2 regions of the Noviherbaspirillum phoenicis genome follow, and region 2 is predicted to be linked to the other one. Evidence: predicted binding sites of a transcription regulator. Region 2 holds the regulator's gene; the other holds the start of a gene.
What was found. Region 2 encodes NrdR, which represses ribonucleotide reductase genes. Its sites were predicted from a motif close to CACNANATNTNGTG; they were not measured.
Positions count from the first base shown of each region.

Region 1 (7,686 bases), 170 kb from region 2:
TCGCGGTAGTGCTGCTGGCCTATCTCAGCATCAACGCCCGGCAAGGTTTCTGGATGGTGGAAGGCTTTCTCTACCGGCAGATCTGCGGCGTCTATCTCGCGCTTGCCGTGGGTCTGGGCGTTGTCACGGTCTGGCGCCGTCAGCGCTTGCTGCTGCAGCTGACCGCGGGCGTGCTGGCCGATATCGTTTTCATCAGCACGCTGTACGCGGCCGCCGGTGGCGCCCGGAGCGGCCTTGCCATCCTCTATCTGTTTCCGCTGGCCGGCAGCGCGGTGCTGGCGCCGATGGTGCTGGCGCTGTTCTTCACGGCGCTGGCAGCGCTGGCGATGCTGCTGGAAAGCGCCTATCAGCTGCTCAATTTCACGGCCGAGTCGACCATTTCCCAGGCCGGGCTGTATGGCGCCGCATTCTTTTCCGCCGTCTACGTGCTGAACCGGCTGGCGGGAAGGCTGATACGGCAGGAGCAGCTGGCGACGCAGCACCACGAGGGCTTGCAGACGCAGCAGGCGATCAACCAGCTGGTCATTGCCGATATGGGCGATGGCGTGCTGGTGATGGGCGCGGATACCACCATCTCCATCGTCAATCCGGCCGCCGAGCGCATGCTGGGCCTGTCCGGCGCCGCCGCGCAGGGCCGGCTGGTCGACGTCGCCTGGCTGGCGCCCGTGGCCGACGCCTACCTTGCCTGGGCCGGCAACAGCGCCGCTGCGCTGGCATTCGTGATGCTGAAGCCGGCGGAAGAGCGGATGACGCATCTGCGGCTGCGCTTTGCCAGCACCGGCGCCACCGGCAACGAGCGCATCGTGGTGTTCCTGCAGGACGTGGGCGAGATAGAAAACCGGGCGCAGGAACTGAAGCTGGCGTCGATGGGGCGCCTGACCGCCAGCATTGCCCATGAGGTGCGCAACCCGCTGTCGGCGATTTCCCATGCCAATTCCCTGATCGCCGAGGACGCCGTCGACCCGGTGCAGCTGCGCCTGGTCAATATCATCAATGACAATGTCGGCCGCCTGAACCGGATGATCGAAGACATTCTGCGGCTCTCGCGCAAGGCGCAGCCAGGCAACGAGCCGGTGCGGCTGGCGGCGCTGGTGCCACAGATGGTGGAGGAATTCCGTGACGCGCAGGCGCTGCGGCCCGGCCTGATCCATGTCGGCATGCTGGATGACTGCAGGGTGCTGTTCGACCCGCTGCACCTGCGTGAAGTGATTGTCAACCTGCTGTCCAATGCGCTTCGCTACGCCAGCGGCCAGGATGCGTCGATCCGGCTGTTCATGGTGACCGGCTCGGCGCAGCGGCGCGAATTGCATGTGCAGGACGACGGCGCCGCCATCACGCCGCAGGTGCGGGCGCACCTGTTCGAGCCTTTCTACACCACGTCGAGCAAGGGCACTGGCCTTGGCCTGTACGTGGCGCGCGAACTCTGCATGAACAATGGCGCCATGCTCGACTATGAATACCGCAGCGATGCCTGGAACCAGGCGCCGGCCCAGGCCAGCGGCCGCTTTGTGATTACCCTAGCCACTCCCGACGCCTGAACGCCATGCCACCTCCCCGCATATTAATCGTCGACGATGAAGCAGACCTGCGCGAACTGCTCGACATCACCTTTTTGAAAATGGGGCTGGACAGCGACTGCGCCGCCACATTGGCCGAAGCCAGAACTTATCTGACGCGCCATGCCTATGCGATGGTGCTGACCGACATGCGCCTGCCCGATGGCCTGGGCATCGAACTGGTGCGCGAGGTCGCAGCCAGTTACCGCAATACGCCGATCGCCGTGATCACCGCTTTCGGCAGCGCCGACAATGCGGTGGCGGCGCTGAAGGCGGGCGCCTTCGATTACCTGTCCAAGCCGGTGGCGCTGGACCAGCTGCGGGTCATGGTGCAGTCGGCCCTGAAACTGACGCCGTCGCCGGCAACGATCCCGGCTGCCGCGCCGTCTGCCGCGTCGGGTCCGGCATTGCGGCTCCTGGGCGAATCGGAGGCGCTGCGCAACGTGCGCACCCAGATCGTGCGGCTGGCGCGCAGCATGGCGCCGGTGGCCATTACCGGCGAATCCGGCTCGGGCAAGGAACTGGCGGCGCGCGACATCCATGCGCAGAGCGCGCGGGCCGACAAGCCGTTCGTCGCGGTCAACTGCGGCGCCATTCCGGAAGCGCTGATGGAGGCCGAGTTCTTCGGCTACCGCAAGGGCGCGTTCACCGGCGCCGCCGAGGACCGCGACGGCTTCTTCCAGGCGGCCAATGGCGGCACGCTGATGCTCGACGAGGTGGCCGACCTGCCGCTGCCGATGCAGGTCAAGCTGCTGCGCGCCATCCAGGAGCGGCGGGTGCGCAAGGTCGGCTCGACGGTGGAAGAGCCGGTGGATGTGCGCCTGATCAGCGCAACCCATCAGAACCTGGCTGCCTGCGTCGAGGCCGGCAAGTTCCGGCAGGACCTGTATTACCGGCTCAATGTGATTGAACTGAGTCTGCCGCCGCTGCGTGAGCGCAAGGACGATATCGGCCTGCTGGCCGAAGCGGTGCTGCAGCGCCTGACGGGTTCGACGCGGACCAGGCTGTCCGCCGCCGCGCTGGATGCGCTGCTGGCACACAGTTTTCCGGGAAACGTGCGCGAACTGGAAAATGTGCTGGAGCGCGCGCTGGCCTTTGCCGGCGGCGACACGATAGAGCTCCAGGATTTGGCCCTGAAGCCGGCGACGCCCGCGGCCGCGCCGCCTGCTGCCGCGGCGCCGCAGGTCGAGGCCGCGCCTGCAGAACCAGCCGCACCGACGCAGGCGATGCCATCGGAAACTTGGCCGCCGCCGGCGACGCTGGCCGGCTCTCTGCCCGATCATCTCGACAAGGTGGAGCGTGCGCTGATCCAGGAAACGCTAATGCGCACGGCCAACAATCAGGCGCAGGCCGCCAGCCTGCTCGGACTGACGCTGCGCCAGCTAAGGTATCGGATGCAACGACTGGAGATCGGCGAGGATGAATGAGACCGCGCCATGGAAGGGCATGACGCCATTGTCCACGTTATCGATCGACCCGGACGGCTGGTGCCCGCAGGCGCGGCGCCTGCCATCGCCGAACTGCGATGCCCGTCCGCCCGGCGTGTTGCCGGAATTGCTGGTGATTCATAACATCAGCCTGCCGCCGGACCAGTTTGGCGGTCCGTATATCGATGGCTTGTTTACCAACACCCTCGACCATGCGGTCCACCCGTATTTCGACCAGTTGCGGCCCCTGCGGGTGTCGGCCCATTTCCTGATCGACCGGCATGGGCTGGTGACGCAATTCGTCGCGGCCAGCGCGCGGGCCTGGCATGCCGGCGTATCCAGCTTCGAAGGGCGGGAGAAGTGCAATGATTTTTCGATCGGCATCGAACTCGAAGGCAGCGACTTCGTGCCGTTCGAGGCGGCGCAATATGACAGCCTGGCGGCGCTGACCCTGGCGCTGCGGCAGCGCTATGGCCTGCGGGCCGTAGCGGGGCATGAGCATATCGCGCCGGGCCGCAAGACCGATCCGGGGCCGTTTTTCGATTGGCCGCGTTACCGGCAGGCATGTTCGGGGGCAGGCGATGCGCCGGCCCTTCGCTTCGCGATGCTGGCCTGAAAGTCAAATTTTTTTACGCCGGAACGTTGGGAAAACGCTATTGCATGTGTGCGCCCAACGCACTAGAATTAGTGCCTACTGCGTCAACCATCACTATATATAGTGTTTCATCTTTGGTGCAGATGGTGCGCTGCCATGGTGCCGATCCCGATGCGAGATCGTGCGCCTGAAGCCGGCGGTGGCCTTTCCGGCAGTGATTTCCCTCTTCCGGAGCCCGTGCGACAGCGGTATGCCGCGCACGACAGACAGATCACCAAAACGCCCAGTCAACAATATCGATTCAGGAGGCCTCGTGTACTCATCCCAGGAAATTTCCAGCAAGACAGGCGTAGATGCGCCTGTCAATCCATCCCTGTCCGCCGTTGCAGGCGTGATGCCTGCCAGCAATGCTTCGGCGGATTACCGGATCCTGCGTCGCAACGGTGCGGTCGTTGGCTTCGAGCCCTCCAAAATCTCTATCGCGATGACCAAGGCGTTTCTGGCGGTCAATGGCGGCCATGGCGCCGCCTCCGCCCGCGTGCGTGAGCTGGTCGAGCAACTGACCGACAGCGTCGTGGCTGCGCTGATGCGCCGCCAGCCCGCCGGCGGCACCTTTCATATAGAGGACGTGCAAGACCAGGTGGAACTGGCGCTGATGCGTTCCGGCGAGCATGACGTCGCCCGTGCCTACGTGCTGTACCGCGCCAAGCGCATGGAAGAGCGCGCGCAGCAGCAGGCTGCCCGTGCCGCCGTGCCTGGCGCGCCGCAGTTGCATGTAGTCGAAAACGGCCAGCGTCGCCTGCTGGACATGGAACAGGTCCGCACCCTGATCACCGCCGCCTGCATCGGGCTGGAAAAGCATGTCGACGCCGACGCCATCCTGGCCGAGACGGTAAAGAACCTGTATGACGGCGTGCCCGTGGAAGAACTGCACAAGTCGGCCATCCTGGCGGCCCGCGCGCTGATGGAAACGGATCCGGCCTACAGCCTGGTTACCGCGCGCCTGCTGATGCACACCATCCGCAAGGAAGTGTTCGGCCAGGAAGTCGCGCAGGCCGACGCTGCCGCCCACTACCTGCATTATTTCCCGCGCTTCATCCAGAAGGGCATCGAAGCCGAACTGCTCGACACCAAGCTGGCCGAGTTCGACCTCGACCGCCTGGCCAAGGCCATCAAGCCCGAGCGCGACCTGCAATTCGGCTACATCGGCCTGCAGACGCTGTATGACCGCTACTTCCTGCATATCCGCGACGTGCGCATCGAAATGCCGCAGGCCTTCTACATGCGCGTGGCCATGGGCCTGTCGCTGAATGAAGCCAGGCGCGAAGAGCGCGCCATCGAGTTCTACAACCTGCTGTCGTCGTTCGACTTCATGAGCTCGACCCCGACCCTGTTCAACTCCGGCACGCTGCGCTCGCAGCTGTCTTCCTGCTACCTGACCACGGTGTCGGACGATCTCGAGGGCATTTACGACGCGATCAAGGACAATGCGCTACTGGCCAAGTTTGCCGGCGGCCTGGGCAATGACTGGACCCCGGTGCGCGCGCTGGGCGCCCACATCAAGGGCACCAATGGCAAGAGCCAGGGCGTGGTGCCATTCCTGAAAGTGGTCAACGACACCGCGGTGGCGGTGAACCAGGGCGGCAAGCGCAAGGGCGCGGTCTGCGCCTATCTGGAAACCTGGCACATGGACATCGAGGAATTCCTCGACCTGCGCAAGAACACCGGCGACGACCGCCGCCGCACCCACGACATGAACACCGCGAACTGGATTCCCGACCTGTTCATGAAGCGCGTGATGGAAAAGGGCGAATGGACGCTGTTTTCGCCGAGCGACGTGCCCGACCTGCACGACAAGGTCGGCCGCGCTTTCGAGCAGGCCTACCTCGGCTACGAAGCCCGTGCCGCCAGCGGCGAACTGCGCCTGTTCAAGAAGGTGCAGGCGCTGGACCTGTGGCGCAAGATGCTGTCGATGCTGTTTGAAACCGGCCATCCCTGGATCACCTTCAAGGATCCCTGCAACATCCGTTCGCCGCAGCAACACGTGGGCGTAGTGCACAGCTCGAACCTCTGCACCGAGATCACGCTCAACACCAACGATTCCGAGATCGCGGTCTGCAACCTGGGCTCGGTCAACCTGCCGGCGCACATGAAGAACGGCCAGCTCGACCATGCCAAGCTGCAGCAGACCATCCGCACGGCGATGCGCATGCTGGATAACGTGATCGACATCAACTACTACGCGGTGAACAAGGCGCGCGACTCCAACATGCGCCATCGCCCGGTTGGTCTGGGCATCATGGGCTTCCAGGACTGCCTGCACATGATGCGGGTGCCGTATGCCTCCAATGCGGCGGTGGATTTCGCCGACCGTTCGATGGAAGCGGTCTGCTACTACGCCTACTATGCATCGACCGAACTGGCTGAAGAGCGCGGACGCTACAGCTCCTACCAGGGCTCGCTGTGGGACCGCGGCATCCTGCCGCAGGATTCGCTGAAGCTGCTGGCTGAAGAGCGCGGCGGCTATCTGGAAGTCGACGGCAGCTCCACCATGGACTGGAGCGCGCTGCGCGGCCGCATCGCCCAGCACGGCATGCGCAATTCCAACTGCGTGGCGATTGCGCCGACGGCGACGATTTCCAACATCATCGGCGTGTCGGCATGCATCGAGCCGACCTACCAGAACCTGTATGTGAAGTCCAACCTGTCGGGCGAGTTCACCGAGATCAACGAACACCTGGTGCGCGACCTGAAGGCACGCGGCCTGTGGGATGAAGTGATGGTCTCCGACCTGAAATATTTCGACGGCAGCCTGGCCCGCATCGACCGCATTCCGCAGGACCTGCGCGAGCTGTATGCCACCGCGTTCGAGGTCGAGCCGAAGTGGCTGGTGGAAGCGGCATCGCGTCGCCAGAAGTGGATCGACCAAGCGCAGTCGCTCAATATCTACATGGCAGGCGCCTCGGGCAAGAAGCTGGACGAAACCTACAAGCTGGCATGGCTGCGTGGCCTGAAAACCACCTACTACCTGCGCACCATCGGCGCGACGCACACCGAGAAGTCGACCACCCGCACCGGCGCGCTGAACGCGGTCAACAGCGACGGTGGCGCCAGCGGCGGCCTGATGTCGCATGCAGCGGCGGCAGCGGCGATGGCAACGCAGGAACCGGAAGGCCCGGCCTGCATGCTGCGCCCTGGCGACGATGGTTTCGAGGAATGCGAAGCCTGCCAGTAATACTTGCGGCGAAGGCCTGACAAGGGCCTTCGTCCCGCCTGCCACGCCCCCTGTTTCACCGAGGCATAGCCTTGGATGAAATCGGGGGCGTTTTCTTTTGTGGGTTTATGGAAATGGGGTATGAACGCAGTTGCAGTTGCAGTTGCTTTTGACGTACGCGCAGCGACAGTTGCCGTTGCCGTTGCCGTTGCTTTTGAAGTTGCCGTTGCAGTGAAGTCCCGTTGAGCGCGCCGTGACGTCGGTGCGTGGAGCGGGAAAAGGTGCGGCGTCTGTCTGAGTCAAGCGTAGCTTGGCGAGTTTAGCCGCGCCCCGCTCCATGCATCGACGGCACGGGGACCCTCGCGTAGCGAGGGCGCGATCACCGGGTCGCCTTTTTTTGCCTACTTTTTTTGGCGAAGTGTATAGACCGGGGACATAGTGAACATGTGTACGAGGACATGGTGAACACTTTTGAGCATGATGCAGGATTGCTCAAAGGAACATCAAAATGCCCTGGTCACCGAGAGATGTCATGAGTCTTCGTCAAGAATTTGTGCTGCTGGCGCAGCAGCCCGATGCCAATATCCGTGAACTATGCCGACGCTTCGCTATCAGCCCGGCAACCGCCTACAAGCTGCTCAAGCGGTATACCCAGCATGGCCTGGCCGGCCTGGCTGACCGATCACGCCGCCCGCAAACCTCGCCGGGCCGCACGCCAGCCGACATGGAGCACGCCATCGTGACACTGCGCCAGGCGCATCCGGCCTGGGGCGGACGCAAGATCTCTGCACGCCTTGCCGAGCTGGGCCATGCCGACGTGCCGCCACCAAGCACGGTAACGTCGATCCTGCATCGCCATGGCCTGATCAGCCAGGCCGCCAGTGCCGCCGCCGC
Region 1 is NZ_JBDFLX010000001.1:2,287,839-2,295,524, reverse strand. It holds gene ABC383_RS10345 (sensor histidine kinase) at 1-1,538, shown strand, start outside; gene ABC383_RS10340 (sigma-54-dependent transcriptional regulator) at 1,544-2,983, shown strand; gene ampD (1,6-anhydro-N-acetylmuramyl-L-alanine amidase AmpD) at 2,976-3,599, shown strand; gene ABC383_RS10330 (ribonucleoside-diphosphate reductase subunit alpha) at 3,973-6,813, shown strand; partial or broken gene ABC383_RS10325 (IS481 family transposase) at 7,301-7,686, shown strand, end outside.
Region 1: a site for NrdR is predicted at 3,691-3,704, ahead of ABC383_RS10330 (ribonucleoside-diphosphate reductase subunit alpha). Genes of this name have one in related genera too.

Region 2 (7,686 bases):
ACCAGCATCACGTCGATATACGGCACGACGTTGATCTCGGACTTGAACTTGCGCGAACGGCCGCCGCGCATGCTTGAATTGGCCATCAGCGCGCCTGCCTTTGCAGAATGTTGGAAAACTCTTCGATGAAGGTTTCGAAGCGGATCGCCAGGCGGTCGATGTCATGGGAATAGCGGTTGTAGGCCACTACCGCCGGAATCGCCGCGAACAGGCCGATCGCGGTGGCGATCAGTGCTTCGGCGATGCCCGGCGCGACGGTCGCCAACGTGGCCTGCTGCACATTGCCCAGGCCGCGGAAGGCATTCATGATGCCCCACACCGTGCCGAACAGGCCGACGTAGGGCGAGACCGAACCGACCGAAGCCAGGAAGGCCAGGTGCGATTCCAGCGCATCCATCTCGCGCTGGTAGGCCGCGCGCATCGCGCGGCGGGCGCCTTCCAGCGGGCCGGCGCCCTGGGCATCGGCCCGCGAGCCGATCGCGCGCGCCTTGTTGAACTCGCTCATGCCGGATTCGAAGATGCGCTCCAGCGCGCCGCTGTCGTTCTTGTACTGCCGGCGCGACGAGGTGGCGTCCTGGTACAGCGCGTCGAGATTGCCGCCCGACCAGAACAGCCGCTCGAATTCATCGGTCTGGGCGCGGGCGTTGCGGATCGCGAACATCTTGCGAAAGATGTAGGTCCAGCTCATTGCCGAGACGGCCAGCAGCAGCGCCATCACGAGCTGCACCAGAATCGATGCGTTGGAAATCAGGTGGAGAAAAGACAGGTCTGCGGTGGGAGTCATGGAATCGGCTTGTCGGTAAAACGAATTCAGTCTGGTTAGGCGCGGCGCTGTTCAACACGGCACATGGCGTTGAAGGCGGCACTGGCGGAGTCGGTCATGCGGCGTCGTCCGTGATCCGGTCATATACTTGCGCCGGTATCGCGCCGGGGCGCAGGGTATTGGTGTCAACGCAGCCGACCTTGATCCGGCCGGTGCTGAGCAGTTCGGGCCCGGCCGGCGTGGCGCGCCAGGCTTCCTGGAAAAACTGCACCGACGCGCGGCCCAGCCGCTCCACCTTCACGCTGATCGTCAATTCATCATCCAGCCGCGCCGGCGCATGGTAGTCCACTGCGGTGCTGCGCACAACAAACATCACGCCATGGGACTGCGCCAGTTGTTGCTGTTCCACACCAGCCGCGCGCAGCCATTCGGTACGCGCCCGTTCAAAGAACTTCAGGTAATTGGCATAGAAAACAATGCCGCCCGTGTCGGTATCTTCGTAATAGACGCGTATCGTCCAGGTGAACTGTGCTGCGGTCATCGAACGACTTTCAGAACTTTCCCTTGTGAAATGCGCCTATGTTGCGGCGCAAACATTCTACTACTGCTTGCGTTTGACGGTAAATGCCGAAAAGCCCTGGCAAGTCGGCATCATCTCGATCATGTTGATATTCACATGCCTGGGCAGCGTGGCGATCCAGTAAGCGGTTTCGGCGATGTCGGCGGCGGTGAGCGGCTCGGTGCCTTCGTACACCTTGGCGGCGGCGGCATCGTCGCCGCGGAAGCGCACATTGGAAAACTCGGTGCCGCCGCACAGGCCGGGCGCGATATTGGTCGCGCGTACGCCGGTGCCGACCAGGTCGGCGCGCAGGTTCAGCGTGAACTGGTCGACGAAGGCCTTGGTGGCGCCGTAGACATTACCGCCGGGGTAGGGATAGCCGCCGGCCACCGAACCGATGTTGATGATCAGGCCGCTGCCGCGCGCCACCATCTGCGGCAGCACGCGCCGCGTCATCGTCACCAGGCCCTTGCAGTTGGTGTCTATCATGGTTTCCCACTCGTCCAGCGAGGCGTTGTGCGCCGGCTCCACGCCCAGCGCCAGGCCGGCATTGTTGACCAGCACGTCGATCTCTTTCCAGTCCGCCGGCAGCGCGGCCAGCGCGGCGTCGATGGAGTCTTTGCTGGTCACATCCATTTCGACCGGCAGCAGCGCCGCGCCCAGTTCGCCGGCGAGCGCGTCCAGGCGTTCCCTGCGGCGGCCGGCCGCGATCACCCTGTGGCCATGGGCCACGAATTTACGGGCCATTTCGGCGCCAAAGCCGGCGGTTGCGCCAGTAACCAGAACAATCATGGAAATTCCTAAACGGTGGATGAACGAACCGAAAAGCGGAAATTGTAGCTGAAAGGGTAAGCAGCCGCAGGTGCGGCGGCGCACCAATCTTGCTCAAAATGGGCCGTTAATCTACAATGCGCGGACCATTTCGTCTCACGTGACTGGCGAAAAGCCGGAACTCTGCATCCGGCGCAAGGTGGGCATCCACCGGGAAGCGTGAGATTTCAACAGCCGTGCGCCTGGGCAGCCAAGATGGTAAGTAGATTGAGGCTGCCGTCATTCCCCCTGCATTCCGGCTGGCCTTCATCCCATCGCATCGTTGCTGTCCGTCCCCATCGATTGGAGTACTCCATGTTTGCCAAAGACCACACCATCGCCAAAGTCGATCCTGAACTCTGGTCCGCCATCCAGCTCGAAAACACCCGCCAGCAGGAACATATCGAGCTGATCGCCTCCGAAAACTACACCTCGCCCGCGGTGATGGAAGCCCAGGGCAGCCAGCTCACCAACAAGTATGCGGAAGGCTATCCCGGCAAGCGCTACTACGGCGGCTGCGAGTACGTGGACGTGGCCGAGACCCTGGCCATCAACCGCCTGAAGGAGCTGTTCGGCGCCGAAGCCGCCAACGTCCAGCCCAATTCCGGCTCCCAGGCCAACCAGGGCGTGTTCTTCGCGATGTTGAAGCCCGGCGACACCATCATGGGCATGTCGCTGGCCGAAGGCGGCCACCTGACCCACGGCATGGCGCTGAACATGTCCGGCAAATGGTTCAACGTCGTGTCCTACGGCCTGGACGAGAAGGAAGAGATCGACTATGAAGCCATGGAGCGGCTGGCCCGCGAGCACAAGCCGAAAATGATCATCGCCGGCGCTTCCGCCTACGCGCTGCGCATCGATTTCGAGCGCTTCGCGAAAATCGCGAAGGAAGTCGGCGCCTACTTCATGGTCGACATGGCCCACTATGCCGGCCTGATCGCCGCCGGCGTGTACCCGAACCCGGTGCCGCATGCCGATTTCGTGACCTCCACCACCCACAAGTCGCTGCGCGGCCCGCGCGGCGGCGTGATCCTGATGAAGGCCGAGCACGAGAAGGCCATCAATTCGGCGATCTTCCCCGGCATCCAGGGCGGCCCGCTGATGCATGTCATCGCCGGCAAGGCGGTGGCGTTCAAGGAGGCGCTGAGCCCGGAATTCAAGACCTACCAGCAGCAGGTGGTGAAGAATGCCGCGGCGCTGGCCAACACGCTGATCGAGCGCGGCCTGCGCATCGTCTCCGGTCGCACCGAGTCGCACGTGATGCTGGTCGACCTGCGCGCCAAGAAAATCACCGGCAAGGAAGCCGAAGCCATCCTCGGTTCGGCCCACATCACCTGCAACAAGAACGCGATCCCGAACGACCCGGAAAAGCCATTCGTCACTTCCGGCATCCGCCTGGGCAGCCCGGCGATGACCACCCGCGGCTTCGGCGAGGCCGAGGCAGTCAAGGTCGGCAACCTGATCGCCGACGTGCTCGACAATCCGCATGACGCCGCCACCATCGATCGCGTCAAGGCCGAGGTGAAGAAGCTGACCGACGCCTTCCCGGTCTACGCGGCGTAATCGCCGGGCGCCATCGCGGCGCATCCCGCCTGCCGGTTGCACGAGCCGACAGGCGGCCCTTATACTCGTTGCCCATTCTCCAATGGCTGTCGCTTCCGGTGCCCGCTCATGAAATGTCCTTTCTGCCAGCACGAAGACACGCAAGTCCTCGACACCCGGGTGTCCGAGGAAGGCGACAGCATCCGCCGCAGGCGTCGCTGCAATTACTGCGAAAAGCGCTTCACCACCTATGAACGGGTGGAACTGGCAATGCCGGTCATCGTCAAGAAAAACGGCAGCCGCACCAATTTTGAACCATCCAAGCTGCGCGCCTCGATGATGCTGGCCCTGCGCAAGCGGCCGGTGCCGGCCGACGCGGTGGACACCGCGATCCAGCACATCGAGGAAAAGCTGCGTTCCAGCGGCCAGCGCGAAATTCCGTCCGGCCAGGTCGGCGAACTCGTCATGGCCGAATTGCAGCGTTTGGACAAGATTGCCTACATACGCTTCGCTTCGGTGTACCGCAGTTTTCAGGATGTCGCCGAATTCCGCGATGTGATCGCGGAAATCGACCCCGACCGCAAGAAGCCCCAGAAATAGTCCGTAGCCTCAAAAGTCCATACACAGAAGTCGGTTGTCTGTCCGCCTGTCTCGCTGCGCGTGCCCATCGGGTCGCAGTCCGGAACGGTGTTCGCCTGATCTGTCCAGCCTGAGCCGGACGGTCGCAAGAACACTGCCCACGCCTTTCGTCTCGCATGTCCCGTCCCGCCGCTCCTGCGGCTGGCGGGCTATTGCCGGAGTTTGCGACCATGGGAAATACTGCGCGCGGCTTTACCCTGATCGAAGTGCTGATCGTGCTGTGCCTGATGTCGCTGGGTGCACTGAGCCTGCTTGAACTGCAATGGCGTTCGCTGCATGCCACTCGGCAGTCCGCGCTGCATGGCGTGGCAATGCAGCTGGCGGTCGACATGGCTGAACGCCTGCGCGCCGGCGCAGCGCCCGATGCGGCCGAACAGGCAGCCTGGCAGGCCCGGGTTGCCGCGGCGCTTCCCGCCGGCCGGGCGCTGATCTGCCAGGATGCCTCGCCCTGGGATGAGGCGGCCGGCGCCTATCGATGGGCCTGCGGCGGCGAGCCGCCCGGCCCGCAGGTGGTCAAGCTGGGCTGGCGCAGCGGGGCCGACGGCGCCGTGCCGCATCCGGGCGTGGTGATCGTCGTTGCGCCGGCGCAGCCATGAAGCGCGCGCCGCGCCGGCATGCGGCCGGTTTGTCCCTGCCCGAACTGATGGTGGCGCTGGCGATCGGCATGATGCTGGTGCTGGCCGCGATCTCCCTGCTGCTGGCTGTACGCGCCGCCTACCTGCTGCATGATGATCGAGCCCGGCTGGAAGAGAACGGCCGCTTCGCGCTGGAACTGATCAGCCGGGCGGTGCGGCAGGCCGGCCACCGCGACTGGGGCGTGGCCGGCAGTGGTGCGGCGGCGCTGCAGCCCGTCGCCGGGCTGGACGCAAGGTCGCTCAGGGATGCCGCCGATGGCATAGCCGGCCCGTATGGGAGCACGGTCAATGGCAGCGACGTGCTGGCCTTGCGCTTCGAGGGCAGCGGGGAGGGCGGCGGCGATGGCGCGATACAGAACTGTGCCGGCGCGGCCGTCGGCGCCGATGGCGGGCAAGGCGGCTGGAGCATTTTCTACATCGCCAATGACGCCGGCGGCGAACCGGAGCTGCGCTGCAAATACCGCGGTCCCGGCGGCTGGAAGTCCGACGCGCTGGTGCGCGGCATCGAGGGCTTCCAGGTGCTGTACGGCATCGAGGCGCAGCCTGGGGCTGCTCCGGACCGCTTCGTCAGCGCCACCGCCGTGCAGGCGCAGGCCGGCGCCTGGCAGGCGGTGGGCGCGGTCAGGATCGCGTTGCTGGCGCGTGGCACGCAGGCCGACGCCGACGCCAGCGGCGCCGGCAGCTACGCGCTGTTCGGTGCGGCCTACGAGGGCAGCGCCGATCCCGGCACGGTGATCCAGGTGGCCGAGCTTCCTGCCGCCAGCCGCAGGCTGTCGCGCCGGATCTACGGCGCTACCGTGTATTTGCGCAATCGCGTCCAGGAGGCGCCATGAGCCGTGCCGCCGGCAGTGCCCTGCTGATGTGCCTGCTGGTGATGGCGGTGGCGCTGATGCTGGGCCTGTCGGGCGCCCGGATTGCGCTGCAGGAAGAGCGGGCGGCGCGCAACGATCGCGACCGCAAGACGGCCTTCCAGGCTGCCGAAGCCGCCTTGCTCGACGCCCAGCGCGATATCGAACAGCCGGCCGGCGCCAGTCCGCGTGCCGCGCTGCTTGCTTCGGCCGCGCCAGTGTTCCCGGCCGGCTGCGGCGCCGGCGCCGCCAATCCGCTACTGGGCCTGTGCGCCGGTCAGGGCGCCGCGCCGGCCTGGCTTGCCGTCGACTTCCGTGATGAAGGCGAAGCCACGATGCGCAGCATTGCATATGGACGCTTCACCGGCCAAGCCATGCCGGCCGGCGGCGGCGCACTGCCGGCCCGCCGGCCGCGCTACCTGATCGAAGCCTATCCCGACCGCCGCGCCGGCAGCAGCGCCGACCTGGCCGGCGCCGGCACGCTTTATCGCATCAGCGCGGTCGGTTTCGGCGCCCAGGAGGATACCTGGGTGCTGCTGCAGGCCTGGTACCGGCGCGTGGGGGGAGGCTGACATGCGATGCGCATTGCTGGCCCCTCTATTGCTGCTGCCCGGGCTGGCGGCTGCCATGCCTTCGCTCGACCTGGCCAATGCCGCGCAACTGGCACGGGCCGGCGCCTGCGCTGCCAGCGGCATCGATCCGGCCGCGGCCGCGCTCTATCAGGCGGTCGCCAGCGACTCAGGCATGGATGGCAGCCTGAAAAAATATGCGCTGATGCATGACCAGTCCGGCCGGCCCGTGCCCGCCGACGCACCGGCATGGGATGCCGCTGCCCTGCTGGAAAGGCGCGATCCGGCGATGCGCGCGCTCTATACCGGCCAGCGTGACGGTAACCGCTTGCGCACCATTCCCCTTGACTGGACCATGCTGGACCCGGCCGGCCAGTCGCTGCTGTCGACCGGCGCCGACGACGGGGGCGCCAGCCGGGTAGCCTACCTGCGCGGCGAACGCGCACTGGAAGCCGGTTCCCGGCAAGGCCCATACCGGCGCCGCGCGAGCCTCCTGGGCGCGGCGGTGGTCGGCGCGCCGCTGTTCGTGGATGCGCCGCCGCCGGCAAGCGCCGATGCGCGCTATCCGTCATTCCTGGCAGCGTACGCAAGCCGGCCGGCCGCGGTCTATCTGCAGGCCAACGACGGCATGCTGCACGGCTTCGACGCGGCCACCGGCAATGAACTGTTTGCCTACCTGCCGCTGGCGCTGCGGCCGCAATGGCCGCGCTTGCCCACGTCGGCCTTCGCCGCCAGTCCCTATGCCGAAGGCGGCCTGGCCGCCGGCAATGCCCTGGTGCGGGGCGCCTGGAAAACCGTGCTGGCCGGCGGCCTCGGCGGCGGTGCGCAGGGCGTGTTCGCGCTCGATGTCAGCAATCCGGCGCGCTTTGCCGGCGGCGACGGCGTGCTGCTGGAGTTCACCGACAGCGACGATCCCGATATCGGCAATGTCTTTCAGCCGCCGGCACTGGCGCGCTTTCGTACCGGCCCCGGGCAATACGGCGACTTCATCGTGGCCGCGTCCGGCTACAACAGCCAGCGCGCCGACGGCGAGGGGCGGTCGAACCCGGCCGGGCCGGGCGCGCTGTTCCTGCTCTCGCTCGACAAGGACCCAGCCGCGCCATGGCAGCAGAACCGCAACTACTTCAAGTTTCTGCTGCCCGCCGGCAGCGCCGCGCTGCCCAATGGCCTGGCGCCTCCGGCGCTGATTCCGGACGTCGATGGCAGCGTGCGGCTGGCCTATGCCGGCGATCTGCAGGGCCGGCTGTGGCGGCTCGACTTCAGCGCCGGCCAGCCGCCCTGGCCGCAGGCCGCCGGTTCCGGCCAGCCGCTGTTCGTCGCC
Region 2 is NZ_JBDFLX010000001.1:2,457,175-2,464,860, reverse strand. It holds gene ABC383_RS11130 (ExbD/TolR family protein) at 1-86, opposite strand, end outside; gene tolQ (protein TolQ) at 86-784, opposite strand; gene ybgC (tol-pal system-associated acyl-CoA thioesterase) at 879-1,304, opposite strand; gene ABC383_RS11115 (SDR family NAD(P)-dependent oxidoreductase) at 1,365-2,114, opposite strand; ZMP/ZTP riboswitch at 2,244-2,348, shown strand; gene glyA (serine hydroxymethyltransferase) at 2,448-3,695, shown strand; gene nrdR (transcriptional regulator NrdR) at 3,804-4,274, shown strand; gene ABC383_RS11100 (prepilin-type N-terminal cleavage/methylation domain-containing protein) at 4,484-4,909, shown strand; gene ABC383_RS11095 (PilW family protein) at 4,906-5,781, shown strand; gene ABC383_RS11090 (pilus assembly PilX family protein) at 5,778-6,368, shown strand; gene ABC383_RS11085 (pilus assembly protein) at 6,370-7,686, shown strand, end outside.